2 regions of the Catenovulum adriaticum genome follow, and region 1 is predicted to be linked to the other one. Evidence: predicted binding sites of a transcription regulator. Region 1 holds the regulator's gene; the other holds the start of a gene.
What was found. Region 1 encodes LexA, which represses DNA repair genes until DNA is damaged. Its sites were predicted from a motif close to TACTGTATNNNNATACAGTA; they were not measured.

Region 1 (16,390 bases):
GGGCTGCAAAAGAAGTAGGTAGCTTAACATTGGGCGCTTACCACTTTGTGGTTCATGACTGGGGTGAAGTCGTAACAAGGTAGCCCTAGGGGAACCTGGGGCTGGATCACCTCCTTACAAAAATTCATTAAACATGCACAGTGTTCACACAGATAAATAAACGGTTATCAAATTAAAAGGCAAGCAAAAACCAAACCCAAGTGTTGGGGTGCAATAAACTGCATCAATGCTTCAGTTTGGTTTTTTTAACGGCAACGTTAACATCCAACGCTCTTTAACAATCTGGACAAGAAGTAATAAAGAAAAACGAATTCAATCAAGTTGAATTAGTATTCAAAGTAGCAAGCAGTCCTACGTACAATCTGGATAAACATTCGGGTTGTATGGTTAAGTGACTAAGCGTGCACGGTGGATGCCTAGGCAATTGGAGGCGATGAAGGACGTGTTAATCTGCGATAAGCTATGACGAGTCGATAAAAGACGCTTAAGTTATAGATTTCCGAATGGGGCAACCCACTCTTTTTAGAGTATCTTGCACTGAATACATAGGTGTAAGAGGCAAACCGGGAGAACTGAAACATCTAAGTACCCCGAGGAACAGAAATCAACCGAGATTCCCCAAGTAGCGGCGAGCGAACGGGGAACAGCCGATGAATGATAAATTAGTAGAATGCACTGGAAAGTGCAGCCATAGAAGGTGATAGCCCTGTATATGAAGATTTATCATTCACGCATTAAGTAGGTCGGGACACGTGATATCTTGACTGAAGACGGGGGGACCATCCTCCAAGGCTAAATACTCCCAATTGACCGATAGTGAACCAGTACCGTGAGGGAAAGGCGAAAAGAACCCCTGTGAGGGGAGTGAAATAGAACCTGAAACCGTGTACGTACAAGCAGTGGGAGCAGACTTGTTCTGTGACTGCGTACCTTTTGTATAATGGGTCAGCGACTTATATTTAGTAGCAAGGTTAACCGAATAGGGGAGCCGTAGCGAAAGCGAGTGTTAACTGCGCGTAGAGTTGCTAGGTATAGACCCGAAACCCGGCGATCTATCCATGGGCAGGTTGAAGATTGAGTAACATCAATTGGAGGACCGAACCCACTAACGTTGAAAAGTTAGGGGATGACCTGTGGATCGGAGTGAAAGGCTAATCAAGCCGGGAGATAGCTGGTTCTCCCCGAAAGCTATTTAGGTAGCGCCTCGGACGAATACCTCAGGGGGTAGAGCACTGTTAAGGCTAGGGGGTCATCCCGACTTACCAACCCTTTGCAAACTCCGAATACCTGAGAGTAATATCCGGGAGACACACGGTGGGTGCTAACGTCCATCGTGAAGAGGGCAACAACCCAGACCGCCAGCTAAGGTCCCCAATGCTTATTAAGTGGGAAACGATGTGGGAAGGCTTAGACAGCTAGGAGGTTGGCTTAGAAGCAGCCACCCTTTAAAGAAAGCGTAATAGCTCACTAGTCGAGTCGGCCTGCGCGGAAGATGTAACGGGGCTAAATAAGCAACCGAAGCTGCGGATTTGAACTTAGGTTCAAGTGGTAGGGGAGCGTTCTGTAAGTGGTTGAAGGCAAAGCTGTAAGGCATGCTGGACATATCAGAAGTGCGAATGCTGACATGAGTAACGATAAAGGGGGTGAAAAACCCCCTCGCCGAAAGACCAAGGTTTCCTGTCCCATGCTAATCAGGGCAGGGTAAGTCGGCCCCTAAGGTGAGGGCGAAAGCCGTAATCGATGGGAAACGGGTTAATATTCCCGTACTTTTAATGACTGCGACGGAGAGACGGAGCAGGCTAAACTAGCATGGCGTTGGTAGTCCATGTGAAAGTGTGTAGGTTGGAGATTTAGGTAAATCCGGATTTCCTTAAGACTGAGACACGAGACGAGCCCCCAAGGGGGTGAAGTAGTTGATGCCATACTTCCAGGAAAATCTTCTAAGCTTCAGGTCATTAAGAACCGTACCCCAAACCGACACAGGTGGTCAGGTAGAGAATACTAAGGCGCTTGAGAGAACTCGGGTGAAGGAACTAGGCAAAATAGTACCGTAACTTCGGGAGAAGGTACGCCACGTTATTGTGAAGGGCTTTACGCCTGGAGCGAGAGGTGGTCGAAGTAACCAGGTGGCTGGAACTGTTTATTAAAAACACAGTACTGTGCTAAATCGAGAGATGACGTATACGGTATGACACCTGCCCGGTGCCGGAAGGTTAATTGATGGGGTTAGACTTAGGTCGAAGCTCTTGATCGAAGCCCCGGTAAACGGCGGCCGTAACTATAACGGTCCTAAGGTAGCGAAATTCCTTGTCGGGTAAGTTCCGACCTGCACGAATGGTGTAATCATGGCCACGCTGTCTCCACCCGAGACTCAGTGAAATTGAAATCGCAGTGAAGATGCTGTGTACCCGCGGCTAGACGGAAAGACCCCGTGAACCTTTACTACAGCTTGGCAGTGAACATTGAACCTACATGTGTAGGATAGGTGGGAGGCTTTGAAGCATCGTCGCTAGATGGTGTGGAGCCGACCTTGAAATACCACCCTTGTATGTTTGATGTTCTAACGTTGTTCCCTAATCGGGAATGCGGACATTGCCTGGTGGGTAGTTTGACTGGGGCGGTCTCCTCCCAAAGCGTAACGGAGGAGCACGAAGGTTGGCTAAGTACGGTCGGACATCGTACGGTTAGTGTAATGGCATAAGCCAGCTTAACTGCGAGACAGACACGTCGAGCAGATACGAAAGTAGGTCATAGTGATCCGGTGGTTCTGAATGGAAGGGCCATCGCTCAACGGATAAAAGGTACTCCGGGGATAACAGGCTGATACCGCCCAAGAGTTCATATCGACGGCGGTGTTTGGCACCTCGATGTCGGCTCATCACATCCTGGGGCTGAAGTCGGTCCCAAGGGTATGGCTGTTCGCCATTTAAAGTGGTACGCGAGCTGGGTTTAGAACGTCGTGAGACAGTTCGGTCCCTATCTGCCGTGGGCGTTTGAGAATTGAGGGGGGCTTCTCCTAGTACGAGAGGACCGGAGTGGACGAACCACTGGTGTTCGGGTTGTTCTGCCAAGAGCATTGCCCGGTAGCTAAGTTCGGAATCGATAACCGCTGAAAGCATCTAAGCGGGAAGCGAGCCCCAAGATGAGTTCTCACTGAGCTATAAGCTCCAGTAGGGCCCTTGTAGACTACAAGGTTGATAGGTTGGGTGTGTAAGTGCTGTGAGGCATTGAGCTAACCAATACTAATGACCCGTGAGGCTTAACCATACAACGCCGAATGTTTATTAACATGACGTGAAGTGTGACTGCGCGAATGAATAAACAAACTTGATTGACTCTTTATTATGTATTGTCCTGATTGGTTAATTGACTGAAAAGTGAATTAACAGACCGACTTATGCCTGGCGGCCAAAGCATTGTGGCACCACCTGATTCCATTTCGAACTCAGAAGTGAAACACAATAGCGGCGATGGTAGTGTGGGAGTTCCCATGTGAGAGTAGCACACTGCCAGGCTCTTTATTTTATCCTTTAGGATAAGGTCTAAACAACGCATCTATGCAGTTTAGACATACCGTACATCCTGTACATAAGAATTTGATGTGAAAGCATCCCAAGATTCAGCCCGATTCGAAAGAGTCGGGCTTTTTTCGTTTAAATTATTTAATTTATAAATACTCTCTGCATTCGCAAGCCTTGATCTTTGTGCTTGATCCCGTATAAATAGGTTAACTTTTTAAGGGTCTATATTATGTCAACTAAATCACCAATAATTGCGATAACAGGTTCATCTGGTGCGGGTACGTCGACTACAACAAAAGCTTTTAGACATATTTTTAGAAGCTTTGATATTAAAGCAGCTGAAGTTGAAGGCGATAGTTTCCACCGTTTCACCCGCGCAGAAATGGAAGTAGAAATTAGGAAAGCTCAAGAACAAGGGCGACATATTAGCTATTTTGGTCCAGTGGCAAATGATTTTGGTTTATTGGAAGAGTTGTTTGAAACTTATGGTGAATCCGGTAATGGTAGAATAAGACGTTATCTACATTCATTTGATGATGCTGTGCCTTATAATCAAATGCCAGGTACTTTCACTCCCTGGGAAGATTTACCTGAATCTGATTTACTATTCTATGAGGGCCTCCACGGAGGGGTTGTAACAGAAGAAAATGATGTGGCGAGACATGTTGATCTCTTGATAGGCATGGTACCTATTATTAACTTAGAGTGGATTCAAAAAATTATTCGCGATACCACGGACAGAGGCCATAGTCACGAAGCAGTAATGTCATCTATCGTGCGTAGCATGGATGATTATATTAATTTTATTACACCTCAATTTAGCCGCACTCATATAAATTTTCAGCGCGTCCCAACAATTGATACTTCAAATCCATTTTCAGCTAAAGACATTCCAAGCTTAGATGAAAGCTTTGTTGTCATTCGGTTTCGTGGTACTAAAGGCATAAACTTTCCATATTATTTGCAAATGATTGATGGTGCTTTTATGTCTCGCGTCAATACTATGGTCGTACCTGGTGGGAAAATGGGTTTGGCAATGGAGCTTATTATTACGCCACTTATTGAAGAACTTATGAAGAAAAAAGGTAAAAAAATTACACCTACTGAGTGGTTGTTACGGTAATTATTTGCATTATGAGCAGAGTAAAAGTAGCCTTAGCTACCTATACTCTGAAAGTTTTCTAGATGCTAATCCAAACCTATGCATGTTTAATGGTATTTAAAATATCACCATCTATTAAACGATAAATCTTTCCACTCAACTCCTTTAGTTCTGGAGTTGCAATAAACCGACCTTCTTCATGAATGACAATTAAAGCCTGCTCTTTTAACTCACCGACAAACTGACTTAATATAGATTTATCCGTAAAGGCGGGTGACTTTATATCATGCAATTTAGCCAAATTTTTAGCTACATCTAATGAGTGCCTTTCTAGTGCTGAGCGAGATAGGCCTTGCTCGTGGCTTTCAATTGAGTGTAAGACTATCGCGTAGCGCTGGAGTGTCTGTTGTGAAATTAAGCTTAATAAATGTAACTGTAGATACTCAGAATTAGCGGGTCTTACAGCGATCAATTTATCTTCATTTAATGAGATTAAATGATTATCGACCAATACTTTAATACAAGCATCAATATGCTTAATTAACTCACTCACCTCTATTTTTAAAAAGTATTCGTTAGCGACAATAGGGTAAAGTTTATTGATATTGGCGACTAACTCTGACTTTTCTATATTATTTGTTTCTAATAAAAATGCGGCAATAAGCGAGGGAATAATATAAAGATGCAAAATGTTATTACGATAGTAGTTAAGCTCCACTATGCTCTCTTGCGAGATAGAAATTGTGTTTTGCCCTTCGGTATCCTCAGTGAATTTTTCCATTTTTACCGCATTATCAATGAGCGCTTCAATTGAGTCTTCCGGCGGCATACTTAGATTATTAAAAGGAGTTTCTTCCTGATGGAGTGCGACACAAATTTTAAGTTGTTTAATTAAATCATCTTTAAACAAGGTGTTTTGATTGGCAACTGAAAGACTCATTGCGGTTAAAGTGACACCGTTTAAAGCTGCTGCATGATTAATATTACACATTACATTATGGCTTAATGAATTAATGTAACTGGGCAGCCATGTAGGCTTTTGATTTTGCTCTAATTGTTGTTTCCAATTAGGTTGATAGCTTTCCATGGTTTTGTTTACGCTAATAGGTTCACCAAAATTAACGTACCCACGACCAAAGTGGCGTAAGTTTTTTAGAATGCTAAACAAATGTAAGGCAGACTCTTTTTTCTTTTTTTGTCCACCCAGTTCACGCAAGTAGGTTTTAACCTCCATGACATGCTCGTAGCCTATGTAGACAGGCACTATAGTGACAGGTCTATCTTGGCCTTTAAGCATGTTTTGTATGACCATAGCTAACATGCCTGTTTTGGGTTTTAGTAATCGACCTGTTCTTGAACGGCCAGACTCTGGATAAAATTTTATTGAGTGTCCTTTACTGATTAGCTGAGACAGATACTCTTTAAATACTTCGGAATAGAGTTTATTGCCTCTAAAAGAGCGGCGCATAAAAAACGCTCCAGAGCGCCGGAAGATTCCACCCATTGGCCAAAAGTTAAGATTAACGCCTGCGGCAATATGAGGAGGGACTAAGCCTTGGTGATATATCACATAAGTCAATAATAAATAATCCATATGGCTGCGATGGCAAGGCATATAAATGATTTCATGGCCATCTTGTGCGAGCTTTCTTATTTTTTCACCATTTTTAACTTCAATCCCAGAGTAAAGCTTGTTCCAAATCCAAGTTAAAACAGTATCCCCAATTCTGATCCAACTATCGCGATAATCGGCAGCTATTTCATTTAAATAATTTTTTGCCTGCTCTTTCGCTTTTTCATAAGAGATATTTTTGCTTTTTGCTTCATCGTTAATAGCATCTTTGATCGAAGGGGATGCTAACAGCGAGGTTAATAAATGATCTCTTTGCCAAAGTCTGGGGCCAGCCATCGTTAATTGCTGCCTTTGAAAATGAAAACGAGCGACGCGCAATAACTTATGTGCTATTTCAGGAGAGCTACCATGTTGGTCAACGACAAATCTAAGAGAGAGTGGTTGATTAACGGAAACAAAATTATCTCGTCCTATAAATAACACCGTAAATATTTTACGTAACCAGCTGGGCTTTTTTTGATGGTTGAAAAGCTTTTTTATATTAGAGGTTTCTTTGCCGGGCGAACGTCCCCAACTGATAAAACAAGGGACGAGTTTGGCATCTAAATCGGGTTGCTGCACATGTTGCTGTAATACCGTTTGAATTTGCTCAGTAGCATCAGTTTTCCCCGGCTCTTTAGCTAATACCGGTTGTAGTTTATCTAAACATACGTAACGACGAAAAAGCGTGTCATTCACTTTAACCGGCTTAAACGGGTCAGGTAAATTAGATTTTTTACAAGCTGATTTTAATGCGATTAAATCAGATAGTGAATCATGTTTAATAACATAAAAAATGGGCTGTTTAGTCGAGCCTAATTCTAAATCTAAATCATCTAAAATTACCTTTGAACTCATCAGGAGTTTCATTGGTAGGTTTAGGAGCTGAGCAAAAAATTTTTTATAGTCTGTCATTTAAAGTCATTAAGCTGAATATTTCTTTATATTGTAACATGTTGAGCTGAACACACAGCCATCAATTTTAGCTTGAAGTGATTTTGCACAGCATGTTTTGTAGATTCACAATGGTTTAAGCAATATTCTATTTGCGTTTTTAAAGCACCTGTATATACTAACAGTAATGAGTACTGTATGGATAAACATTAAATGAAAGCTTTAACTGCACGCCAAAGTCAAATACTGCAACTAATAAAAGATAACATTCAAGATACAGGTATGCCACCAACAAGAGCCGAAATTGCGTCTATTTTAGGGTTTAAATCTCCTAATGCAGCCGAAGAGCATTTAAAAGCGTTGGCTAAAAAAGGTGCTATTGAAATAATTGCAGGTACCAGCAGAGGTATTCGTTTAGTACAAGAAGAATCGATAGAAGACGAAGGCTTGCCTTTAATTGGTCAAGTTGCAGCAGGTTCTCCTATCTTAGCTCAAGAGCATGTTGAAGAGCACTATCAAGTTGACCCTCATTTATTTAAACCTAATGCCGATTATTTATTGCGAGTTCAAGGCGATAGTATGATTGAAATTGGCATTATGGATGGAGACTTATTAGCGGTTCATAAAGCCCAAACTGCATTAAATGGGCAAGTTGTTGTGGCTCGAGTTGAAGACGATGTGACGGTGAAGCGATATCAGCAACAAGGAAGTAAAGTTACATTAATTGCTGAAAATAAAGATTTTTCACCAATCGAAGTTGATTTAAAATCGACCCCTTTTGCAATTGAAGGTTTAGCGGTTGGCGTAATAAGAAATACAGATTGGATTTAACTTGTTATTCAAAGCAAGGCTCTTATAGTCGCAGTTGTCTGAATCGCTATATAAAAAAGCTTAATAGGTTTAGTATATTAAGCTTTTTTGACGCTATTATTCGGATTTAATGTAAAATTTCAATTTAACTTAACCCTACCTTAGCGCTAATTTATTCTGCACCGTCTCCTATTTACTTCAGATATTCTGATTTTTATTTATATTAAATAATTGTAAATTTTCAAATCCTTGACTAATTTTTATACATGCATTGTTTGCGCAAGTAAAAAACGACAACGCACTATAAAATTACAATAACAAGGAGAAAGCCGTGAGCCAAAAGTGTAAAGTTTTTATGGCTTTAGTTTCGTTGCTACCATTTACATTAGTTTACGCAGCTGAAACAGCAACACACTCAACGATTAATTTACGAGCAGGGGTAACAGACATCAGTCATCAAGTTTATGACTTGCATATGACTATTTTTTATATCTGTATTGTGATTGGTTTAGTCGTTTTTGGCGCTATGTTCTATGCCATTATATTCCATCGCAAATCCAAAGGTGCAAAAGCAGCTAATTTTCACGAAAGCATAAAAGTGGAAATTGCGTGGACAATCATCCCTATCATTATACTTATTGTAATGGCTATACCCGCGACTAAAACACTGATTGCGATGGAGGATGCAAACGAAGCCGATTTAACGATTGTCGTTACCGGTTCACAGTGGAAATGGCACTATAAATACTTAGATCATGACATTGAGTTTTACAGCTTGCTTGCTACCCCCAACGAACAAATTACTGGTAAGTGGTTAAAAGGTGATACTTACCTTTTAGAAGTAGACAAACCTTTAGTGATCCCAACTAATAAAAAAGTTAGATTTTTAATGACCTCTGATGATGTTATTCACAGTTGGTGGGTACCGGATTTTGCGGTTAAAAAAGATGCGAACCCTGGATTTATTAATGAAGCTTGGACCAATGTTAATGAGCCAGGTATTTATCGCGGTCAGTGCGCAGAACTTTGTGGTAAAGATCATGGTTTTATGCCGGTCGTTGTAAAAGCGTTAGAGCCAACTGAATTCGATCTGTGGATGGAGAAGAAAAAGCAAGAAAAAGCTGCCGCTAAAGCCGAAGAGAAACGTTTGCTTGCAATGAGTATGAGCAAAGAAGAATTAATGGCTGAAGGTGAAAAAGTTTATATGGGGTATTGTGCAGCCTGTCACCAACAAAATGGTATGGGACTACCAGGCGTGTTTCCTTCTTTAGTTGGCAGTCCGGCGGTAACGGGCGATGTAGCTGAACATATAGATGTTGTATTAAATGGCCGAAATGGCACTGCGATGCAAGCATTTAGCAAACAACTTAGCTTGAAACAAATCGCTTCTGTTGTCACATATGAACGTAATGCCTGGGGAATAAACTCTGGAGATTTCGTTCAGCCTAAAGATATTCACCAGTTTATACAAAATCAGTAGGGGATGACAGATGAGCACAATAACTCAAAATAATTCTGCGACCGAACATTCAGAAAACCATGACGATCATGCACATGGTCCTGCTCCAGGCATTAAAAGATGGATCTTTACAACCAATCATAAAGATATAGGTACATTATATTTATGGTTCGCTTTTATTATGTTTCTTGTAGGTGGGGCTATGGCGATGGTCATTCGGGCTGAGCTTTTCCAGCCCGGATTACAAATTGTTGAACCTCACTTTTTTAATCAAATGACCACAGTACATGGTTTAATTATGGTATTTGGTGCGGTTATGCCAGCTTTTACTGGTATGGCAAACTGGATGATCCCTATGATGATAGGGGCACCAGATATGGCTTTACCCAGAATGAATAATCTCAGTTTTTGGATTTTGCCTTTTGCCTTTTTAATTTTACTTTCCAGTTTATTTGTTGAGGGTGGTGGCCCAGCTTTTGGGTGGACATTTTATGCGCCACTTTCTACTACTTATAGCGGTGATAGCACCGCATTATTTGTGTTTGCAATTCATATTATGGGGATTTCATCAATTATGGGGGCGATTAACGTTATCGTAACCATTTTTAATATGAGAGCGCCAGGTATGACATGGATGAAATTACCGCTGTTTGTCTGGACGTGGTTTATTACCGCTTACTTATTAATAGCGGTTATGCCAGTGTTGGCTGGCGCAGTGACTATGGTGTTGACTGATAAATATTTTGGTACGTCGTTTTTTGATGCTGCAGGCGGTGGCGATCCCGTTATGTTCCAGCACATTTTTTGGTTTTTTGGTCACCCTGAAGTCTACATTATGATTTTGCCTGCCTTTGGTATTATTTCAACGATAGTGCCCACGTTTAGCCGTAAATCACTGTTTGGTTACGCGTCTATGGTTTATGCCACAGCTTCAATCGCGTTTTTATCTTTTATTGTATGGGCACACCATATGTTTACCACGGGTATGCCCGTATTTGCAGAGCTTTTCTTTATGTATTGCACTATGTTGATTTCCGTGCCTACTGGGGTAAAAGTTTTTAACTGGGTTGCTACTATGTGGCGAGGAGCTTTGAGTTTTGAAGTGCCAATGCTCTTTTCAATTGCTTTTATTGTTTTGTTCACTTTTGGTGGTTTTTCTGGGCTCATGTTGGCCATTACACCTGTCGACTTTCAATACCATGATACTTATTTTGTGGTTGCGCATTTTCACTATGTGTTAGTAACAGGCGCAATATTTTCACTCATAGCTGCAACCTATTATTGGTTGCCCAAGTGGACAGGGGTTATGTACGACGTTGGCTTGGCTAAATTACATTTTTGGTGCTCGTTGATCTCCGTAAATGTACTATTTTTCCCTATGCATTTTGTTGGATTAGCGGGTATGCCAAGACGAATTCCTGATTATTCAATTCAATTTGCAAACTGGAATCAATTGATTAGTTTAGGTGGTTTTGCGTTTGGGTTATCACAGTTAATTTTTCTGGCGTTGTTAATTAAAGCTTGTAAAAAGAAAGGTAAAGCCGTTGATGCCCAAGTGTGGGATGGTGCCCACGGCCTTGAGTGGGAAGTCGAGTCGCCAGCGCCTTATCATACTTTTACGACACCACCTCAAATTAAGTAGGTTAAAGAAATGCAAACTCAATCTAATAAAAAATTGCTCGTTCGGCTCTGCGGATTCGTATTGGCTATGTTTGCCTTTGGGTTTGCTTTAGTGCCTTTATACGATGTGTTTTGTGATTTGACCGGAATTAATGGCCGAAGCGTGCAGAGAGCTGACATTAATACGCAAACTTTGGTTGATACTAGTCGAGTTATACGAGTTGAATTTGTTACTTTTGACAAAACGGGCCAGCCGAGTGAATTTATCGCGCGTGCGCCCTCAGTTGAAGTTCATCCAGGTGAAATGAAAAATGTTTCATTTCATGTCACCAACCCATTAAACGAAGCTGTTTCTGTACGGGCTATACCTTCGGTCTCGCCCGGACAAGGTAGTCTTTATTTAAATAAAACAGAATGTTTTTGTTTCAATCAACAAGCACTAGCGGCAAATGAAACCACTGAGTTTAAGCTAAGATTTTTTGTCGATAAAGCGCTGCCCGAAGAAATTAAAGTATTAACATTAGCGTATACGCTATATCCCATTAGCGAGCAAACACTGGCTAATGCCTTATAGGAGAGTTAATCATGTCAGATAACAATGCGACGTATTATGTCCCGGCGCAAAGCCCATGGCCGATTGTGGGGGCTGTCGGCTTTTTTTTGGTAGCCGTGGGGTCGGGCAACTTAGTTACTCAAATAAGCAAAACAGGTGAAGCTGGCTGGGGACAGCTTGTACTGCTAGCCGGTTTGATTGTTTTGTTTATTATGATGTTTGGCTGGTTTCGCGATCAAATTAAAGAGTCACAAACTGGTTTGCACAGTGCACAATTGGGCATTTCTTATCGACAAGGAATGAGTTGGTTTATTTTTTCAGAAGTCATGTTTTTTGCCGCTTTTTTTGGGGCTCTTTTTTATACTAGGACGATTTCTGTGCCTTGGCTAGCTGGGGCTGGCAATAATGCAATGACAGCTCAAATTTTATGGCCAACGTTTGAGGCTATATGGCCGTTAACTGAAACACCTTCTGGTAAAACAACTCAAGCGATGGGGTATTGGGGCCTTCCTTTAATTAATACGCTAATATTGCTTACCTCGTCAATTACGATTCATTTTGCCCATGTTGGTCTTGAAAAAGGTAAACGTCAGCAAATGAGTTGGATGATGGGGTTTACCATTTTACTCGGGTTTGCTTTTTTAACCTTACAAGTAGAAGAATATATTCATGCCTATCAAGATTTAGGACTCACTTTAGATTCAGGGGTTTATGGTAATACGTTTTTTTTGCTAACTGGGTTTCACGGTTTGCATGTTACTTTAGGCACTTTGTTTTTAATTGTTATATTTTTTAGAATATTAGCTGGGCATTTTAACGCTAAGAACCATTTTGCGTTTCAATCGGCCAGCTGGTACTGGCACTTTGTTGATGTGGTTTGGCTTTGCTTATTTATTTTTGTCTACATAATATAACTAAATCAATAAGGTCGGTGATTAGGGGTAATCCATCCTAATTGCACGGCTACTAAAATAAACGCAATAATGGCCACAGAATACATCAGCCTTAAACCTAATCTTTTGCTCATTTGATGAGTTTGATCATTTTTATTCATTGCCAATAAAGCTTTAAATAAATTAAAAATAACAAATATGAGCAGTACTACAATAATGATTTTTATCATGCATACCTCAATGGAAGTGATGTGTTATTAACTCTAGGTCGTTTTCAGTTAAATGTAAAAATTTGGCCGTTTTTACTTTTTTTATCTAGTTTGTGTTTGTTATTAGCATTAGGGCAATGGCAATTGCAGCGTGCTGAATATAAAAATACTCGCCAAGTTCAGTTAGATCAAGCAGCTCAAGTACAAGCTAGTCAATTGACTGCTGAGTATTTAAAGGAGCAGGCTGAAGAATCATATTTAGACAAACCTATTCTTATAAGCGGCTCTGTTAATTTAGATAATATTTGGTTTGTTGAAAATAAAATAATGAATCACCAACTGGGGGTCGAGTGTATTGTGGCGATAAAATTAGATCACAATTCAACGCTATCCTCAGAGAAAGCAGAGTATGTATTGGTTAATTTAGGTTGGTTACCCGTTGATAAAAATCGAATACCAGCTTTTTCTACACAAGACTTACCTTTAAACGTTACTGAACTCAATGCCCGCATTACAAAACCAAACCATAACTTATTTATGTCTGAAGAAATTCATCAGCGTTTAGGCTATAAATTTATTCAACAGGTTAACCTAGAACAGATTTCAAAACATGCAAAAATCGATTTATTGCCTATACTTGCAGTAGTCGATAAAAAATCATTGATGGCATTCCAACCTAACTGGCAACCTATTGTTATGCCAGCACAAAAACATTATGGTTATGCTGTGCAATGGTTTGGTTTGGCGCTGGCATTATGTATTATAATTATTATAAAGGCAGTAAAATGGAAGAAACCAATCAACTAAAAAAGCGATCTGCTAGGTTTAATTTAAGTATTATTTTTTTCGTCTTTTTCATCCCTGTTATTGCAGCTTATATTGCGTTAAAAGGGGAATGGTTTAATTTATCAGCGACTAATCAAGGAGAGCTGATCACACCTGCTATGCAAATGGACATTACGCAATTAAATGCCGGCGCGAGTGGAAAATGGTTAATGATAGTGCCATCTGAACTTGATTGCCAAAAACTTTGTCAAGAATCAACTTACTTAGTCAAACAAGCCGATATTGCATTAGGTCGTGAAACCCAAAGAGTATTACCCAGTCGTTACATTGCCACAAACCAGCAACTTATTTTACTAGATCAGGCCGATCCCAATCATAAATTTGCCGGTATTATCAATCCGCCAGCAAAGCTTTCCAAAAACTATGTTTATATAGCTGATCCTCTAGGACAAATTATTTTACGTTATCCAATTAGTTTAAAGCGTGAAGAGAATTTAATTGCCGCCAAACACTTATTAGCTGATTTACGAAAATTACTTAAGTTATCTAGGGTAGGGTAATGAAAATATTAGTGCGAATTGCGATTATTTTGGCATTTGTTGTGGTTGTATTGGGTGCTTTTACCCGTTTAACCGATGCAGGCCTAGGGTGTCCTGATTGGCCAGGGTGTTATGGGCATTTAACCGTGCCAAAAGCTGAGCAGGTAAATAGTGCGCAAGCTAAATTTCCACAACAAATTATCGAGCCGCAAAAAGCTTGGAATGAAATGATTCATCGGTATTTTGCCGGAACGTTAGGGCTCATTATATTAGCCATTGCCGTGCTTTCAATTTATAAGCCTCACGCTCAAAAAGTGAGAGTTTTTAGCATTAGCTTGTTTTTTTTGGTTTGCTTTCAAGCCGCTTTAGGCATGTGGACTGTGACGCTGGTTTTATTACCCGCTGTGGTTTTGGCACATTTAATTGGTGGTTTTTCTATTTTTGTTTTGTTAGTTCTTTTAGAGCGGGCATTAGCTTACACAGCCGTCACGAAAACCAAGTTACCTAAACTAGCCTGGCTTTGTTTTATAGTTTTATTAATTCAAATTATACTAGGTGGGTGGACATCTACTAACTACGCGGCTTTGGCCTGCACAGAGTTACCTATTTGTGAAGATGGCTGGCAGCAACGTTTAGACTTAAATGCATTTCATTTAATAAGTCCCGAAGCTGACACATATCAATATGGGGTGTTAGATTATTCTGCTCGGATGACGATTCACATCGCACACAGAATATGGGCCGTTATTACGCTATTTACTTTATTGGGTTGGGCGGTTTTTTGTTTTTTCCAAAGCCAAAAAAGAGTTTCTGGTTTCGCTAGGTTGAATATAGCAAGCGCCTCATTAATAGTGCTGTTAGCTACTCAAGTTGGGTTAGGCATTGCTAACGTTGTTTTATCTTTACCGTTAATGGTTGCAGTGTTACATAATGCAGTGGCATTGTTGTTATTAACCGCGTTTGTTTTAACACTTTATTATTATTCAGTCGCTCCAGTGCAGAGTCGTGCACGATAATCGCAATTTAATACCAAGAGGATGATTGATATGAATCGAGTACTAACAATATCAGCAAAAAAAATAAATATAGCGCTGTGGCGAGATTACTTTGAATTAACGAAACCTAAAGTTGTAGCGTTAATCTTGTTAACTGCACTGGTTGGAATGTATGTGCCAAATAATCAACTTCCGAATATTGAACTATTATTAACCACCATTATTGGAATAGGCCTGTTAGCAGGCGCTGCCGCGGCGATTAATCATGTTGTTGATTTTCAAATTGATGCAAAAATGGCTAGAACGTATCATCGCCCAGTGGTTAAAGGACGTTTGTCTCAACGCCAAGCTTTAATTTTTGCCGGAGGAATTGGCATTTTAGGGTTTGCGTTACTTTGGTTTGCTGTAAATCAATTAACTGCTTGGCTAACCTTTGCTTCTTTACTTGGTTATGCCGTGGTTTATACCTTATACCTAAAGCGAGCAACGCCTCAAAATATTGTCATTGGTGGGCTTGCTGGCGCTATGCCGCCATTACTGGGCTGGACAGCGGTTACTAACTCAATTGATCCCAATGCACTTTTATTAGTCCTTATTATTTTTAGCTGGACTCCACCACATTTTTGGGCGCTGGCTATTCATCGGAAACATGATTACGCTAAAGCTAAAGTCCCTATGTTGCCAATTACTCATGGGGTAGAGTTCACTAAAACTATGATTTTACTGTATTGTGTGATCTTAACGGTCGTCTCAATTTTACCTTATTTATCGGGTTTATTTGGTGGGTTTTACGCAACTATTAGCTTGTTATTAAATTTGCAGTTTATTAACTATGCTATTCGGCTAAAATGGTTCGATAAATCAGGGCTTGCGTTTAAAACGTTCAAGTTTTCAATTTGGCATTTAATGCTAATGTTTATTGTAATGTTAGTGGATCATAATTTTTCATGAAATTTATTTTAATCAATTTTATCCAATGGGTTTTTATATTAGCTGCAATTACAGCTTGTAGTGACCAAAAATCAACTAATGAGTTAAGGCAATTTGACAATGTGCAAATTTTTCAGCCAAGCCGAAAAATCAGCGAATTTGAACTAAGCACTTCTAACCGTGATGGTTTGAATTTAAGTGGATTAAAAAATCATTGGAGTATTGTTTTTTTAGGTTATACCTATTGTCCGGATATTTGCCCAACCACGTTAACTGATTTAGCACACATTTATCCGCAGCTCACAAAACAAGTCAATAATGCTCAAGTGGTCTTTATTTCAGCGGATCCTAAACGAGATACAAAGCAGCAACTCTCACAATATATTCGTTTTTTTAATGCTGACTTTATAGCGGCAACTGGACCTCATCAGCACTTGCTACCTTTTACCAGAGAGTTAGGTTTAATT
Region 2 (16,390 bases), 1.1 Mb from region 1:
AGCTTTTTCACAACCCGATGAGCTCAACATTGACCGAGTTAATGCCCAACAAGCACGTCGCTTTTTAGATCGTGTGGTTGGTTTTATGGTGTCGCCATTGTTATGGAAAAAAGTCGCCAGAGGGTTATCCGCCGGGCGGGTTCAATCAGTTGCCGTTAGATTAGTGGTAGAGCGCGAGCAAGAAATTAAAGCCTTTGTGCCGGAAGAGTATTGGGAAGTTAAAGCGGATACTCAAACTAAAGGCAAGGTTGACTTACAATTAGATGTGGCTAAACAAGCGGGTAAATCGTTCAGACCAACCAATAAAGCCCAAACTGATGCCGCACTGGCCACGTTAAAATCAGCAAATTATGAAGTTAGTGATTGTGAAACTCGGCCAACTTCTAGTAAGCCAAGTGCCCCTTTTATTACTTCAACATTGCAACAGGCATCCAGCACACGTTTAGGTTACGGTGTTAAAAAAACCATGATGTTGGCTCAGCGGCTTTATGAAGCGGGTTATATCACCTATATGCGTACAGACTCAACTAATTTGAGTTCAGAGGCTGTTGCAACTTGTCGTGATTATATTAGCGATAATTATGGTGCTAAGTATCTACCAGAATCTGCCAATACGTATGGCAGTAAAGAAAATGCGCAAGAGGCGCATGAAGCAATACGTCCTTCTTCGGTCACTGTCGTGGCGGATATGGTTGATGGCGTAGATGCAGATGCTAAAAAATTATATGAGCTCATCTGGCGCCAATTTGTTGCCTGTCAGATGACACCGGCTAAATATAACGCGAGTACCATTACGGTTAAAGCGGACGAGTTTGAATTAAAAGCAAAAGGCCGAGTATTGGTGTTTGATGGTTGGACAAAAGCACAGCCACCAGCCAGCAAAAAAGGCGCACAGGATCAGCTTTTACCAGATGTTAAAGTAGGCGAACTATTAAATTTAGTTGAGCTTAACCCGTCACAACATTTTACTAAACCAACCGCTCGCTATAGTGAAGCAGCTTTGGTTAAAGAACTTGAAAAACGCGGCATCGGCCGACCTTCAACTTATGCTGCTATTATTAGTACCATTCAAGACAGAGGGTATGTACGCTTAGAAAGCAAACGTTTTTATGCTGAAAAAATGGGTGAAATCGTCACGGATCGACTAGTCAATAATTTTGATGACTTAATGAGTTTTGATTTTACCGCAAACATGGAAAAGCATTTAGATGAAGTCGCGCAAGGTTCACTTGACTGGATTAACTTACTAGACAAGTTTTATGCAGGATTTAGTCATCAACTAAATAAAGCAGAGCAAGGGGTTGAAGAAGGCGGAATGCGGCCGAATCAACCGATACCTGTTGATATTGATTGCCCTGAATGTGGGCGGCATATGACGATTAGAACTGCTTCTACTGGGGTTTTTCTTGGCTGTTCAGGTTATGCACTGCCGCCAAAAGAGCGCTGCACAAAAACCATGAATTTAACCTCAGGTGAAGAAGCGGTTGATGCAAACGATGATGAAGCTGAAACGAATGCTCTGCGTGCAAAACGTCGCTGTACAAAATGTGGCACTGCGATGGACAGTTATTTAATTGATACTGAGCGTAAATTGCATGTGTGTGGTAATAACCCAACATGTGATGGTTACGAAATAGAAAAAGGCCAGTTTAAAATTAAAGGTTATGATGGACCCGTTATTGAATGCGATAAATGTGGTTCAGACATGCAACTTAAAAATGGTCGATTTGGTAAATATTTTGGCTGCACCAACGATGAGTGTAAAAATACGCGTAAATTGCTCCGTAGCGGACAACCTGCGCCGCCAAAAGAAGATCCTGTTCATTTACCAGAGTTACCATGCGAAAAGTCTGACGCTTATTTTGTGTTGCGAGACGGCGCGTCTGGTATTTTTATGGCTGCTCATAACTTTCCTAAATCTCGTGAAACCAGAGCACCTAAAGTAGAAGAGTTAAAACGTTTTAAAGATAGGATTTCGGATAAATTTAAATATTTAGCCGATGCGCCAGAAAAAGATCCAATGGGTAATTTAGCTATTATTAAGTTTAGCCGTAAAAACAAAGAGCAATATGTGGCGTCTGAAATGGATGGTAAAGCATCTGGATGGGTGGCTCATTATGTAGACGGCAAATGGGTGGCTGATGATTCTAAGATGAAAAAACCTAAAAAATAACTGACTTGGGTTAAATTCATTTATAAATACCTGAATGATGAAAGTTATTCAGGTATTTTTTTATCTAAAATCTAAAATCTAAAATTTTAGAGGCTTGAGAGGTTAAAAGCTTAAGTACAAAGCTAATTTGGAAACAAAACAGATAACGAATGAGGTCAATGAGATCGCGAGATAAATGCCAATTATAGACAGGGCAAAATCCTGTATTTTAAATGATTGATCCCCCATTTAAATATTGGCAATCGATTAAAGTATGGTCTTGCCCTGCAGTTAGACAGGAAATAAGTGCACTTATTTTGCCTGTAGAGTTTATATTTTTTGTGCGCACGACAGCGTTAAGATAGGTGCAAGCGGAGGTTATCAAAGAGCTAAAAGGGATCAGTAGTAATAAAAAATGCAGCGAATGCTGCATTTTTTATTACTTATGGTTTGATCAATTAGTGCTATTTACCATTTTTTCTTAGGTTGGAATAACACATCCAAATCATCTTCTTCGTCTGCCGCTTTTTTACGTCTGTCTTTTTCATTGGTATTTTTAAGTTCTTCGGTAATTTCGCGTAATCGTGTCGTCAGTTCAACTTTTCTTTGGTTAGCATATTCTGATCGTATTGCTTGAGCGTCGATAGTCGCCAATGCTTTTTCATAATATTGACGAGCAGATCCCAGCATTTGGCTTTGTCTAGCCATGTTGCCGCGTTTCATTAAACTCTCAACGTTTATTCTAAGTTGAAGTGCATCTAGGCGTTTATCTTCGGTCATAAAAAGTTGAGGATCAACTTTGCCTTTAGTGTGTTCTGAGCGTAATGCCGTGCGTAATTTTTTTATGCCTTGAATCAAAGCTATAGTTGCCCGCTCATCGTCGGGTAAATTAAAATCTTCGTCGTTAACTTGCGGTTGCTGTGTGGATACATTTTTAACTCTTTCTTGGGTATCACGAAGCCGTTGACGAAAGTCTGTTGATTCAGGCATTAATTCAGCCATAGCTTTGATTGCATCTAGTAATCTTTGATGCAAAATTAAAATAAGTTGAGGACTAACAGGGAAGTTGCCAATATTCATTAACAAATTTTCGGTTTCTTCGACCGTATGCTTGTATTTTGCTAATTCATTTCGTTTATCCGATTCAATTTTTTCTTTATGTTGTTGAACCGCGTTTATTATTATAGCTAGTACAACCAGTGCAATAACAAGAGCAATAACAATGGTAAAAATCATCACAATTCCTAAATTTATGAATTAACGTTCATTTTTAGTGTTTTATTCGTTAGTTTTGTTTGATATAAGTGGTATACCAAATATTTGATAGTACAAGAATAATTTAAATTAGTCGAACAAGAATATAAAACTATTATTATTTTTTAAGGCAATGTCAGTTTAAATAGACTTCCACCGAGCAGCCCGCCATTTTGCAAACTAATGTCGCCACTTTTTCCATCTGTTTGGTGAGCATCGGCAATAATTTTCGCAAAAAATAAACCTAAACCTGTGTGACCAGCGGATAAATTAAGTGCTTGCATGCTTAAATCATTTTGTTGGAGCATAGACTCACAGTAGCCATCGCCGTTATCGTTGATGCAAAGCACCAATCTTGAATTTTGTATTTCAGCTTGAATACAAATTTGATCCTTGGTATATCGCATCGCATTGATAAACACATCATTTAGTAGATTAGAAATAAGATCAATATCTAAGTACCAATATAACTCGTCGGCAACGTCTAATTTCACGCTGATTCTTTTATTATCTAGATAAATCTGATTTTTAGTGATTATTTCATCCAAAATATCGATTATATAATATTCATCAATATTGACTGGGAGTTGCTGCTTTTCGGCTCTATATAAACTGAGCATTTGTAATAAATTTGAATTTAAACGAGATGCTTCGTAATGTAGCTTGGCTAATTCATGGGTTGAACTATCATTATTTTTTTTTGCTTTATCACTTAGTTCATCAATTGATTGTAGCAATAAACATAATGAGTTTTTCATATCATGCACGTTAGCAGCAAGTACGCTTGAAAAATCTATTTGAGGTGGCGAATTAAAAGGCACGTTTATTCACTCGCTAATATTGTTTTTATTGATTTTAAATTTTGTCTAAACAAGGTAAACCTTTGATCTGACGGCTCTAGATATTTTAATGTTCTCACGCACATTTCAATTAATTTCATGTATTGATGCTTAGGGCCATCTAATTTAATTTGTTGTGTGAGTGCCGACATTAATAATAAAGCAATCGTAATATTGTTATTTGAATATGTGTAGGCATTGATTAAATAATTTAAAGCTTGGTAGGTTTTACCTTGCTCATAAGTATGCAAACCTCTTTCAAATAACTGATTTGATTTTAGCACGTTTACTGGCGTAATGGCGGTAATGGATTGGGCTTTGCAAAACTCAACTATTTGTACTGAATTTTGGATTAGTTCAGGATAGAAAGTTTGTAAAAAAGCAAATTGGTCTCGTAAAAAGCATCGGCCACCATTACTGATACTTGCTAAATTTTGGCTCATATTTGATAAGCTTGAATGACTTTTTTCTTGGTTTTGTTGTTTGTGCCAATATATTGCATTAATTATTTCCAGCGCGATCATCATTTGAGCGTTGTCTTTATAGGAATGGCGATAAGTTTTAAGTAAATTTTGTAATTCTGTTTTTAATTTATTGATTTGACTGCCGTTCGCCAAATAAATACAGGTTGAGAGCGTATTGAGTAATTTTAATATATCTTCTTCGTGAGCTGATATTGAATTTTTGCTAAGTTGAATGACTTTTTTATAGCTTTGTAGTGCTAATAAGGGATTATTTAATTTGATGGCTAGGTCGCCTTGATGACGAAATCTAGTTATCGATTTAGGGCTTAAAATACATGATTGTGCAATTATTTCACATGCTTTAGTATCTTCGCCTAAATTCATTAATGTTTCGGCTTTTAAATCAAGTGCAATCGCGGCATGTGGATTGAGTTGATAAATTTTATCTAAATATTCAATCGCATCTTGGTATTGCCCTAGGCCTATAGCAGCTTTAGCGTAACCCATTAAAGCCCATAATAATGCTCTTTGTTTGATCACATTGGTAAATACCTGAAGGGCAGAACTATAATCGCCGATGCGTAACAAACAATCCCCTTTAATTTGAAGGCAACTACTCATATATTTACAGCGTGCTTTAATGAGTTCATCACATGCGTCTATAGCCTCGATGTGATTTTGTTTGTTTAATAACGATAGCAGGGGGCGCAACGCTTGTTTTTTTTCATAAACTTTATCTAATCGAGTTTTTAATGCTTGTTTGGTAAAAGGTTTAGTTAAATAATCATCCGGTTTAAATTCAATTGCGCCCATCACCACCTCCATTGAATTTTCCGCGGTTACCATTATAAATATCGTGTCTTTTCTTAAAATTTCGCGGTAAGTTAATGATTCTAATAACTGTTGACCGTCTTGGCTTTCGTCACCTAAATTATAATCACAAAGTAGAATATCGTGACGTTTTTGCTTATATAAGCCAATAGCTTGTTCAGCATTAGCAGCTGCATCTATTGACTTAGCCCCTAGGCCCACTAACATATTTTTAAGCGATGAACGAAATTCAGTAAAATCATCCACAATTAAAAATGTTTTGTCTATATAACGGTTTATGGTACTCATTGAAATAACCGCTGAACTTTAGATATATGTATGGCTTAATATTGGTTCATAATTGCGAAAAGGTGAATTAAAATCAAAAATAAACATCGAAATTTGCCTATTCTCGGTATAGACTTAATTAAAAGTAATAAAAGACTCTCCATATATTCAAATAAAGCATAACGGTGGTAGGGAAATGAAACTACAACAGCTGAGATATATTGTCGAAGTTGTTAATCACAATCTGAACGTATCGGCAACTGCAGAAAGCCTATATACATCTCAACCTGGGATTAGCAAGCAAGTTAGAATGTTAGAGGATGAACTCGGAGTTCAAATTTTCGGCCGCAGTGGTAAACATTTAACGCATGTGACATCTGCAGGCCAAGAAATTATTAATATTTCACGGGAAATGTTATCTAAAGTCGAAAGCATTAAAGCCGTTTCAAGAGAGCATACCTTACCTGACCAAGGTAAATTAAATATAGCGACGACTCATACTCAAGCGCGTTACGCTTTACCGCAAGTCATTAGCGGTTTTATGAAAAAATATCCCAAAGTGTCTTTACATATGCATCAAGGCACACCTGCACAAATAAGCGATGCTGCTGCCAAAGGCGATGCAGATTTTGCGATTGCAACTGAAGCATTGCATTTATATAACGACTTGATAATGCTGCCTTGCTACCATTGGAATCGCAGCGTGGTTGTTAATCGAGATCACCCTTTGGCGACTAAAAAGCAAATTACTTTGGAAGATGTGGCTAAATATCCGATTGTTACCTATGTATTTGGTTTTACTGGTCGTTCTGAATTAGATAGCGCTTTTAGTAAAACAAATTTAGACCCGAAAATTGTATTTACCGCAACTGATGCTGATGTGATTAAAACTTATGTCAGAATGGGTGTAGGAATAGGGGTAATGGCGACAATGGCGGTAGATAAGAAAAATGATCAAGATTTAGTTGCGATAGATGCATCGCATTTATTTAAGCCTAGCACGACCAAAATTGGTTTTAGAAAAGGCACCTTTCTTCGTTATTACATGTATGACTTTATTGAGCGCTTTGCGCCGCATTTAACTCGGGATATTGTTGATAAAGCCATTATGCTAAAAAATGCAGATGAGATTGACGAGTTATTCAAAGGTTTTAAATTACCTGTGCGCTAGTTTTGAACGCCTTTGTGTTTTAAATTAACCGCTGTTTTAGTTCAGCTAAAATAGCGGCCGTTGCCCCCCAAATTAACTTATCTTTATAATAAAAGTGCCAAATCAAACGTGGTTGTTGGTTTATCTGGTATTGCTGAGCCGTTAATTTAGCTTGTGTTAATAAAAAATTTAACGGCAGTTTAATCACTTCGGTTACTTCAATTGGGTTTAAGGTAAGCTGCATGTTTTTATTGTCGGCTGTATATCGAGCATAGCTAACATAGGGGGTTATCTCATAGCCTGATAAAGTTTGATGTTTGGATAGTTGACTAACAGCTTGCCAAACTTGGCTTTTAATGCCAATTTCTTCATAAGTTTCTCGGGTTGCGCACGCGTATAGTGAATTATCAGCAACCTCTAATTTACCACCTGGAAAGCTGATTTGACTAGGGTGTAGCCTTAATGTGTCTGGCCTTTGAGTTAACCAAACTTCAAGTATGTTTTGTTGGTTTTCGACAATAGGAACCAACACAGCCGCAGGTTTTAAGTTGGGGTCGTGGTTTGGAGTGTTTAGACCAGTAGCCTGTAATTTTAACCGGCTAATTAAATGGCTAAGTTGCACTAAATGCAAGTCCTTTAGTTTTAGTTATCGAGTTTAATGAATGTTTGGGTTGTTGTTATTGTGCAACCTTGTAAACAATAGCTGCCCCTATTTGCGAACTACAAATACAAATTAAAGCTTAAATGTTGCGTTATAGGTTTTTTAATAAAGGTAAAATTTTATTAACCTTATCAAATGTTTCTTTGTATTCGCTTTGCATTTTTGAATCGAAAACTAAACCACCGCCAGCCCAGCAATGAAGTTGAGTGTCATTTGCTACTAAGGTTCGAATTGCGATGTTTGTATCCATATGACCGCGCCAATCAATAAATCCAATTGAGCCACAATAAATTGACCGGCGGTGTGGCTCTAGTTCTTCTATTATTTGCATTGCGCGCACTTTAGGTGCGCCAGTTATGCTGCCACCTGGAAAGCAAGCCATTAATAAATCAAATGCGGTTTTATTAGGTTTAAGTTCACCTGTGACTGTGCTCACTAAATGATGCACGGCTGGGAAACTTTCTATATCAAATAGTTTAGGCACTCTTACTGTTCCAGGCTGGCAAGTTCGACTAATATCGTTTCGCAATAAATCAACAATCATTAAATTTTCTGCTCTGTCTTTTTCTGAGCGTTTGAGGCGTGATTTAAATGCATTATCTTGTTTAAACGATTGTCCACGCGGCACTGTGCCTTTAATTGGCTTGGTTTCGACTAAGCCATTGGTTAAACTTAAAAATCGCTCCGGTGAAATGCTCATAATACTGTGATTTTTATATTGTATGTAGGCAGAAAATGGCGCTTGATTACTATCACGTAGGGCAAGGTAAGCTGGCCAGCAATCGCCTTGATACAACGCTGAAAATCGCTGAGCTAAATTAATTTGATAACAATCGCCTTCAACCAAGTATTGTTTTATTTTATCAAACTTTTCTGCATAGCTATGTTCAGTCATATTAGACTGCCAATCACTATTTAATTTAAAAGGGGTAAATTTTGTGGTGTTGTGTTCTTTATCAAGTTTTTCTATGAGTTGAGTGACTCGATTTAAGTTAGGCTGATAATCAATGGCGTACCAATTTTCGGTATGGTTATCTTTAATAATCGCCCAGTCATAAATACCTAAATGCATACTCGGCAACTCAATATCAGCTTTCGCCTTATTTGCTAATGGTTCAAGCTCTCTGGCTAAATCGTAGCTAAACCAGCCAGCGCAGCCGCCAATAAAAGGCAAGTGGCTTTTTTCTATCACATTTTTTGGCATAAGCTCGTTATGCAGGCGCTTAGCTGCCATAAATGGGTTTTCTGTTGATTCTGTTTGGTAGCCGCCATTTAATAGTCGTATCCGAGTTTTATTGTTCAAACGGGAAATAGTGGCGATTGGTGCAGATAAAATAATGTCGTATCGGCTATTTTCGTGCTCAGCACTGGCTGAGTCTAGCAAAATTGAACCTTCGTCTTTGGCGATTGCTGAAAATAATGAGGTTGCTTTTAATGCTTTTGGCAAATCAAGCTGAAATTGTATTGAGTATTTATTCATTTAAGTTGAGGGTTGCAAATCACTGACGGTAAATTTGGGGGTAAGGTTATCATATTGACGAAAAATGTGTGAACTCAAAAGTGTGCTGTCATTGTATTTTGATATGCAAATCCGCTTTTAATACAGGTGCGAAATTTTACAGGTTTTGTTTAATGAGTGTCGTTATAATAAGTATTTTAGATAACTATTTGCCAATTGAGGTATTATTTGTCTAAATTGGCTCTACATTAAGCTAACTGTTAAGTTCAAATTGTTTTTACAGTATGGGCTAAACAATAAATTAAGCGACTCAATTTAACTTGTATCACCACGCCACTGGGGATTTTAAATGAACACAATTCGTCAACAAGATTTTATCGATAGCATTGAAGATGCTTTGCAATTTATCTCTTATTATCACCCGCTTGATTATGTAAAAGCTGTTGAAGCGGCTTATCATAAAGAGATTAACCCAGCCGCTAAAGATGCGATGGCGCAAATTTTAATTAATTCACGAATGTCTGCGCAGGGTAACCGCCCAATTTGCCAAGACACAGGAATTGTTACCTGTTTTGTAAAAATTGGTATGGCTGTTCAATGGGATAAAACAGATTTAACCGTACAGCAAATGGTAGATGAGGGAACTCGTCGAGCTTATACTAATCCAGAAAATCCGCTTCGGGCATCGATTGTTAAAGACCCTGCCGGTAAGCGCATTAATACTAAAGATAATACCCCTGCAGTTGTCCATATTGACATGGTTGAAGGTGATAAAATCGAAGTTATGATTGCAGCTAAAGGCGGTGGCTCTGAAAATAAATCTAAAATGGTGATGCTAAACCCAAGCGATTCAATTGCTGACTGGGTGGTTAAAACGTTACCTACAATGGGCGCAGGCTGGTGTCCGCCGGGCATGTTAGGGTTAGGGATAGGCGGCACAGCTGAAAAGTCAGCTGTACTTGCAAAAGAAAGTTTAATGGATCCGGTCGATATTCAAGAGCTAATTGAACGTGGTCCACAAACGACGGAAGAAGCACTTCGTTTAGAAATTTTTGAGAAGGTTAATAAGCTCGGGATTGGCGCTCAAGGCTTAGGGGGGTTAACGACTGTAGTTGATATTAAGATTAAATCTGTACCAACTCATGCAGCCTCTAAACCCGTTACTATGATCCCAAATTGTGCTGCAACGCGTCATGCTCATTTTTATTTAGATGGTTCAGGTCCAGCGGAATTAAAAGCGCCTAAATTAGAAGACTGGCCTGAAGTGACTTGGGAAGTGGGCGAAAATGTTCGCCGCGTTAATGTTGATAATATCACCAAAGCCGAAATCCAAAGCTGGAAAGCGGGTGATACTGTATTGTTATCAGGTAAAATTTTAACTGGCCGCGATGCAGCTCATAAACGTATACAAGGTTATTTAGAACGAGGCGAAGCATTACCAAACGGAATCGATTTCAGTAATCGTTTTATTTATTATGTAGGGCCGGTGGATGCAGTTGGTGATGAAGTGGTTGGCCCTGCGGGTCCTACAACGGCTACCAGAATGGATAAATTTACCGATATGATGTTGGCCGACTATGGCTTGGCAGGCATGATAGGTAAAGCTGAGCGCGGTTCAAACACTGTAGAGTCTATTAGCAAACACAAGGCAGTTTATTTAATGGCAGTTGGCGGTGCGGCTTATTTAGTCTCTAAAGCGATTAAAAAATCGAAAGTCGTCGCGTTTGAAGATTTAGGAATGGAAGCTATTTATGAATTTGAAGTTGAAGACATGCCAGTAACAGTAGCCGTTGATTCAACAGGCAATAACGTTCATGAAACAGGACCGGCAATTTGGCAAGCCAAAATTGCTGAATTATAGACGTCTAGTCTTGTATTAGATTGGCAATGGATTAGCAGCGCTCATTTAAATTGTGCTGTTTTAATTCATTGCCGCTTTAATTCATATCAACTCAAATACGCTTCTTTGCTACTCACTTTTTCACCTGAACGCTACCCTTTCTAATTTGATGGGATTGTAATTTTATTAAAGCTGGGCTTGTCTAATAATTTGCTATCCGTTTGTTTGTCGATATAATTAGACTGTTCGTTTATACAGTCCTTTGGGGTTTGAAGTGTAGGTTGGCTAGCGTGACACAGAAAAGTCGTAAAATTATACATGTTGATATGGATTGCTTTTTTGCCGCAGTTGAGATGCGTGAAAATCCTAAACTTAAGCAAGTACCACTTGCCGTTGGTGGTTCGCGTGATCGGCGTGGCGTTATTTCAACATGTAACTATATTGCTAGACAGTATGGTATACATTCTGCAATGGCGACAGCTCATGCCTTTAAACTTTGCCCAAATTTAGTTTTGGTGCCAGGTAATATGGCTTTATACCGTGAAGTCTCTGCTCAAGTGCGTAATATTTTTTTACGTTACAGTGAAATTATTGAACCTTTATCGTTAGATGAAGCTTACATTGATGTGACAGATAGTGCATATTTTAAGGGTAGTGCAACTTTAATTGCCCAAGCTATTCGGCATGATATTGAAAAAGAAACTCAGTTAACGGCGTCAGCAGGCGTTGCACCAAATAAATTTTTAGCCAAAATTGCAAGTGAAGAAAATAAACCGAATGGCCTGTACGTTATCACCCCACAAAATGTATCTGAATTTGTACGCGAATTAGACCTTAAAAAAATTCACGGTGTAGGTAAAGCAACATTAAAAAAATTAAATCAGTTAGGTTTATATACAGCTGCCGATATCCGCAATTTTGATCAAAGCCGTTTAATTAAGCATTTTGGACGGTTTGCAACTCATTTAAGGGAGCGTTGTCAAGGCGTAGATGACCGAACGGTCAATACACATCGGATTAGGAAATCTATTGGGGTTGAGCGTACATTTGCTAAAGATTTAACTCAAATATCACAAAGTCGGGGGGCAATAAAAAAGCTATTTGATGATCTTGTTGGTCGGATTAAGGCCGCTGATAAGCAAAATCAAATTAAAAAACTTTCAGTTAAACTTAAATTTGACGATTTTCAGCTGACAAGCTTAGAAAGCAGTCAGTTTAATCATATTAACTTGTTAACCTTAGAAAATTTTGAATATTTATTATCTACAGCATGGCAAAGATCACAGGGGCGGAGTGTGCGTTTAATTGGGCTTTCGGTTGGTTTAAATGAAGTTACAGATAAAGATATTCATATTGGTATGCACCAGCAACTCAGGTTTAAATTTTAGCCCACTAATCGTTTTTATCATTATGCCACTTAATATATCATCTAATTCTAACTCTGAATTAGTGTTTAGTTCCGCTAATGGATTGACTGTGTCTAATATTCTAAATAAGCGCTTATTATCTAGCGTTAAAGTGATCGAACAACCTGCAAATATCCAAATAAAACTTACCGACAATTGTTCTTTTTTGCCGAAAATAAATTTTAATTGCAATAATTTTTTGTTGTAATTGAGGAGTAATTCACGTTTTTGGTGTATATTAAAGCTGTGTTTTGATTTAAGGGGCTGGTGAGCCTTTGGATGTAGTTTTTAAAAGGTGAGGGTAAAAAATGAAATTGGTTAAATCAACTTTGTCGGTTGCATTAATTGCGGCTTTAACTGCTTGTGGCGGTGGTAGTGATGGCGGTTCTGATAATGATGGTGATGGCAACGGTAACGGAAATGGTAATTCAAGTGGTGAAATTATTATTTCAGGTACTGTCACCAAAGGCACAATGAAGCAGGCTACCGTTGTTCCTTATAAGCTAGTTGGCAATAATTGGGTGAAAATTTCAGAAGCGGAAATTGATAGCGATACTGGTTTAATTACCGATGATAAAGGGTTTTATAGCTTTAATGTGCCAGAGTACTCAGGCCCGGTAAAAGTTGAGTTGCAAGCCAATGAAAATACCCTGATGGTGTGTGATGCGGTTGATGGATGCGGAGATATCGCGTTTGGTGCCGATATTCAGTTGCCGCTAGATTTTAAGCTTTCATCTACCTCAAATATCGATGACTCCGACGAACAAATTACCTTAAATGTTTCTGCTTTAACTCATATCGCCAGTGAATTAATTTCAAACGACTTAGTCAATTTGGATGCGCAAACAATTCAACAGCAAAATTCAAAAATTGGTAACGCTTTTGGAGTAGAAGGCAATATAACGACTTTAACGTCAACTAACTTTATCTCTGAAGGCACGGCTAGTGTAGATGGTGACGTTGTAGCTGATGCGGCCATTAATAACAAAGCAGAATTAAAATACGCCTTAGTGAATGCGGGTATTGCCAGCGCCTTATTTAAAGCGACATCTGAAAGCAAAAACATCGCCCAATTATTAACTGAAGCAACGGATGATATTATTACTGCCGGTGGCTCCATTGCGGTTAACAATGATAATGGCGGTGGCTCATTTGTATTAACAACAAAAGATGTATTAGATGCGGCTGCTAAAACATCTAGTGATAAATTAAAACCTGTTGTGGATGGCAATGCTGATGTAACAGGCGCCTTAACCGGCTTAGAAACGGAAGTGATTACCGATCAAGTTGAAAACGAGCAAAATGCTGGCGAAGATGGGCGAGTTGATCCAGACTCAACCAATGAACCAGTAGAAGCGACACCATTAGAAAAAGCGAAATCTATGGTGACGGATGTTAGAGTATTAACTGAATTACTGGGCGTGTATGACAAAGGTGATTCAACCTCTGGTTTTGTACCTGCAGTTGAGCAATATGAAAACTTATTGCTAAATGCGAATGACATGATTGAAGCAGAAGCAAACAGCTTTACTTTATTAGAAGATATTGAATTAGTTCTATCTGAAATCAATGCATTAGATGGTCAAGATATTGATGATGGCACTATTACCGATAAAACCTACAATGCAGGTGATTTTGGAGACGGTAATTTAACAGGTTCGATTAGCTTTAATGCAAATACCTTAACCTTTACCCTTGAAGATATTACTTACGCATTGGTAGGTACTGGTACAGGAAGCGCTCAAAATAGGGTCGCCGCTAAAGCTGACGGCAGTGCGATGGCAAACTTAACGGCGAAAATTATGGGCTTTGAAAGTGACGCCAGCGGCCAAGAATTTAGTTTGCAATTGACGGGTAGCTTAACCAGTTCAGGTGCTATTTTTACCTTTAATAACACAGAAACTAGTTTAATTACCGTTAAAACCAGTAATAAAATAGTCCGTGAAGATTTTGATGCAGCAGAAGATGTTAGTGCACAAATTGATGAAATTAGCGTTAACTTGTCATTGCAACTTGCTCAGCAAGGGGGTGAAAACCCCGTCACTTTTGAGGGGCAGTTAAAAGGCACCTTAGTGCCACAAACTGAGTTAGTTATTCGTCAAGATTGGGACTGGGAAGGGGATTCGTATGAACCTGAATTTTATGTTGAAAAAGACGAAATTGCCATTCCTGAGATGTTCAGTTTAGTGGGTGAGTTTTCATCTTTAGAAGGTCAATCTGTATCAGCTACATTAACAGTTAATGTTAATAACGCGCGTGATTTTGAAACCGAAGGGTTTGATAACTTTGGTAAAACGGTTAACGATGTGGCAAGTGTTACAGTAGACTCTACCCAAAAATCAATTACCTTTAGTATACCAGATGGTACAGAGGTCACTGAATTTACAGGGATGTATTCTGGTGATGCAGATAACTGGATATCCACTTTTAATACCACCTTAGCTGATAACCAAATCAACACAGAAATTGAACAATTTGCCACTATAACCCAAGACGGGGCTAATCCAAGGTATGTATATACTTATATTGAAGATGAAGCGGGCGAAGACTTTGCTTGGGCTGAGCAATTAGTCGTAGAGCCAAATGGCAGTCAGTATGATGTGTATTATATTGAAGATATCCCAGTACATGTTGATGATTATTTAGGCGCTGATGGCTTGTTAAAAGACAACGACGGCAATACTTTGAGCCTGACGAATGACTTTTTGCTTGAAGAGACAGTTTCATCTTTTGACAGTTTCTTAGATTATTCATATCGAGCAGAAGATTTATTTAGTTTTGGTGACCCACGGGAAGCTCATAACCTTGCTGAAATCGTTTCACGCGCGCAAGCAAATCATCCTGAGTATTTTATATTTCCAATTAACAATTTAGGCCCTGTTCAGTTACAGCCAGTGGAATATACCGCGGGCTTAGATATGAGTTTAAGCGGCTATCAACTTAATTCGGTATTTGAAGATGAAGTCACAGTGCAAGTTGATGATGATTTGACTCAGATCGATATTGAATTTAGCCAGTCGGATGATAGCACTCAGTATATGCTGGATAAAACATCGGATAATAATTATGTATTTACCGAAGTTTCTATGCATTCAGATTATAACGACAAATCGACGATAACGGCATCAACGCAAGCAGTAAGTGGAATTTCTGATGCTGAAAAGTATACGTTGATACATGCATCCGGAGTTGCTGATACTGAAGGTGAACGTTATTTTTATGGCTTTAGAGCAACTATTACGCCGGTAGATAATAATCAGGATGAATTGGTTGATGAGTATCAGATAACCGAAGAATACTGTCATGTATACGACAATCTGGGTTTAGCTTCACTTGATGAGTGTAATTGGGATATGCCCACTGACTATACTGATAGCATACTACCCGATGCATGGTATTATGGTCAGCAAATTGATGATGTTATAGATGCCACTCAACATTATACTTTTGGTTTGAACTATTATATGGCTCACGTAGCCGGGGTAGGCCATCTTGAAAGTGATACTTTAGATATAGCTTCATTGCGAGATCAAAAATCACAAACTTTAGATGCTTATTTAGTTGAACCTGAGAATGATACTGGCTTTGAAACCGAATCTAATTATTTAGATTTATTTGCTTCGCTTGCACTGGGTGTAACGGTGGATAGCTATGATGTTAACTTGCGTTTATCGGGTAACCGTAACGGGATCGAAGATGGTTTATTTACCTTAGATCTTGATTATGAATTAGCGGATGAACAAGGGATCCGTGATGTTAAACTCGCGGTTGATTCAAAAGATATTGATGAAGAGGGTTATGTCACCTCAATTAAAGCCAGTAATAGCGCTGGGGTTAGCTTAGATATTTTTGAGCCTACCGAAGCTCAAAAAGAGCAGGGCGGCGATATTGTTTTAGGCGCCATTATGGCTGATGGTGAGCAAGCAGGTGAAGTTATTTATAGAACGGATAATTCATTGTTATTTGTTAAATTCTCGGATGACTCAATTGTTAATTTTCAATAATTAAATTGGATTGATTCAATATAATAAAGCTAAATGCCAGCGAATAATGCTGGCATTTTTATA

Region 2: the regulator LexA is predicted to act here: its motif matches at 11,158-11,177, upstream of dinB (DNA polymerase IV).

What each region holds. Positions count from the first base shown of each region.
Region 1 is NZ_CP109965.1:2,821,375-2,837,764, reverse strand. Features, by position in the region: rRNA gene OLW01_RS12520 (16S ribosomal RNA) at 1-117, shown strand, start outside; rRNA gene OLW01_RS12515 (23S ribosomal RNA) at 386-3,267, shown strand; rRNA gene rrf (5S ribosomal RNA) at 3,401-3,515, shown strand; gene OLW01_RS12505 (phosphoribulokinase) at 3,751-4,644, shown strand; gene plsB (glycerol-3-phosphate 1-O-acyltransferase PlsB) at 4,721-7,150, opposite strand; gene lexA (transcriptional repressor LexA) at 7,343-7,960, shown strand; gene coxB (cytochrome c oxidase subunit II) at 8,271-9,419, shown strand; gene ctaD (cytochrome c oxidase subunit I) at 9,430-11,040, shown strand; gene OLW01_RS12480 (cytochrome c oxidase assembly protein) at 11,050-11,592, shown strand; gene OLW01_RS12475 (cytochrome c oxidase subunit 3) at 11,604-12,485, shown strand; gene OLW01_RS12470 (DUF2909 domain-containing protein) at 12,491-12,694, opposite strand; gene OLW01_RS12465 (SURF1 family protein) at 12,716-13,480, shown strand; gene OLW01_RS12460 (hypothetical protein) at 13,459-14,019, shown strand; gene OLW01_RS12455 (COX15/CtaA family protein) at 14,019-15,014, shown strand; gene cyoE (heme o synthase) at 15,045-15,944, shown strand; gene OLW01_RS12445 (SCO family protein) at 15,941-16,390, shown strand, end outside.
Region 2 is NZ_CP109965.1:1,714,201-1,730,590, reverse strand. Features, by position in the region: gene topA (type I DNA topoisomerase) at 1-2,173, shown strand, start outside; gene OLW01_RS07675 (hypothetical protein) at 2,621-3,388, opposite strand; gene OLW01_RS07670 (sensor histidine kinase) at 3,532-4,164, opposite strand; gene OLW01_RS07665 (tetratricopeptide repeat-containing response regulator) at 4,230-5,828, opposite strand; gene cysB (HTH-type transcriptional regulator CysB) at 6,004-6,978, shown strand; gene OLW01_RS07655 (NUDIX hydrolase) at 6,998-7,579, opposite strand; gene pabB (aminodeoxychorismate synthase component I) at 7,710-9,098, opposite strand; gene OLW01_RS07645 (fumarate hydratase) at 9,427-10,938, shown strand; gene dinB (DNA polymerase IV) at 11,208-12,305, shown strand; gene OLW01_RS07635 (hypothetical protein) at 12,632-16,327, shown strand.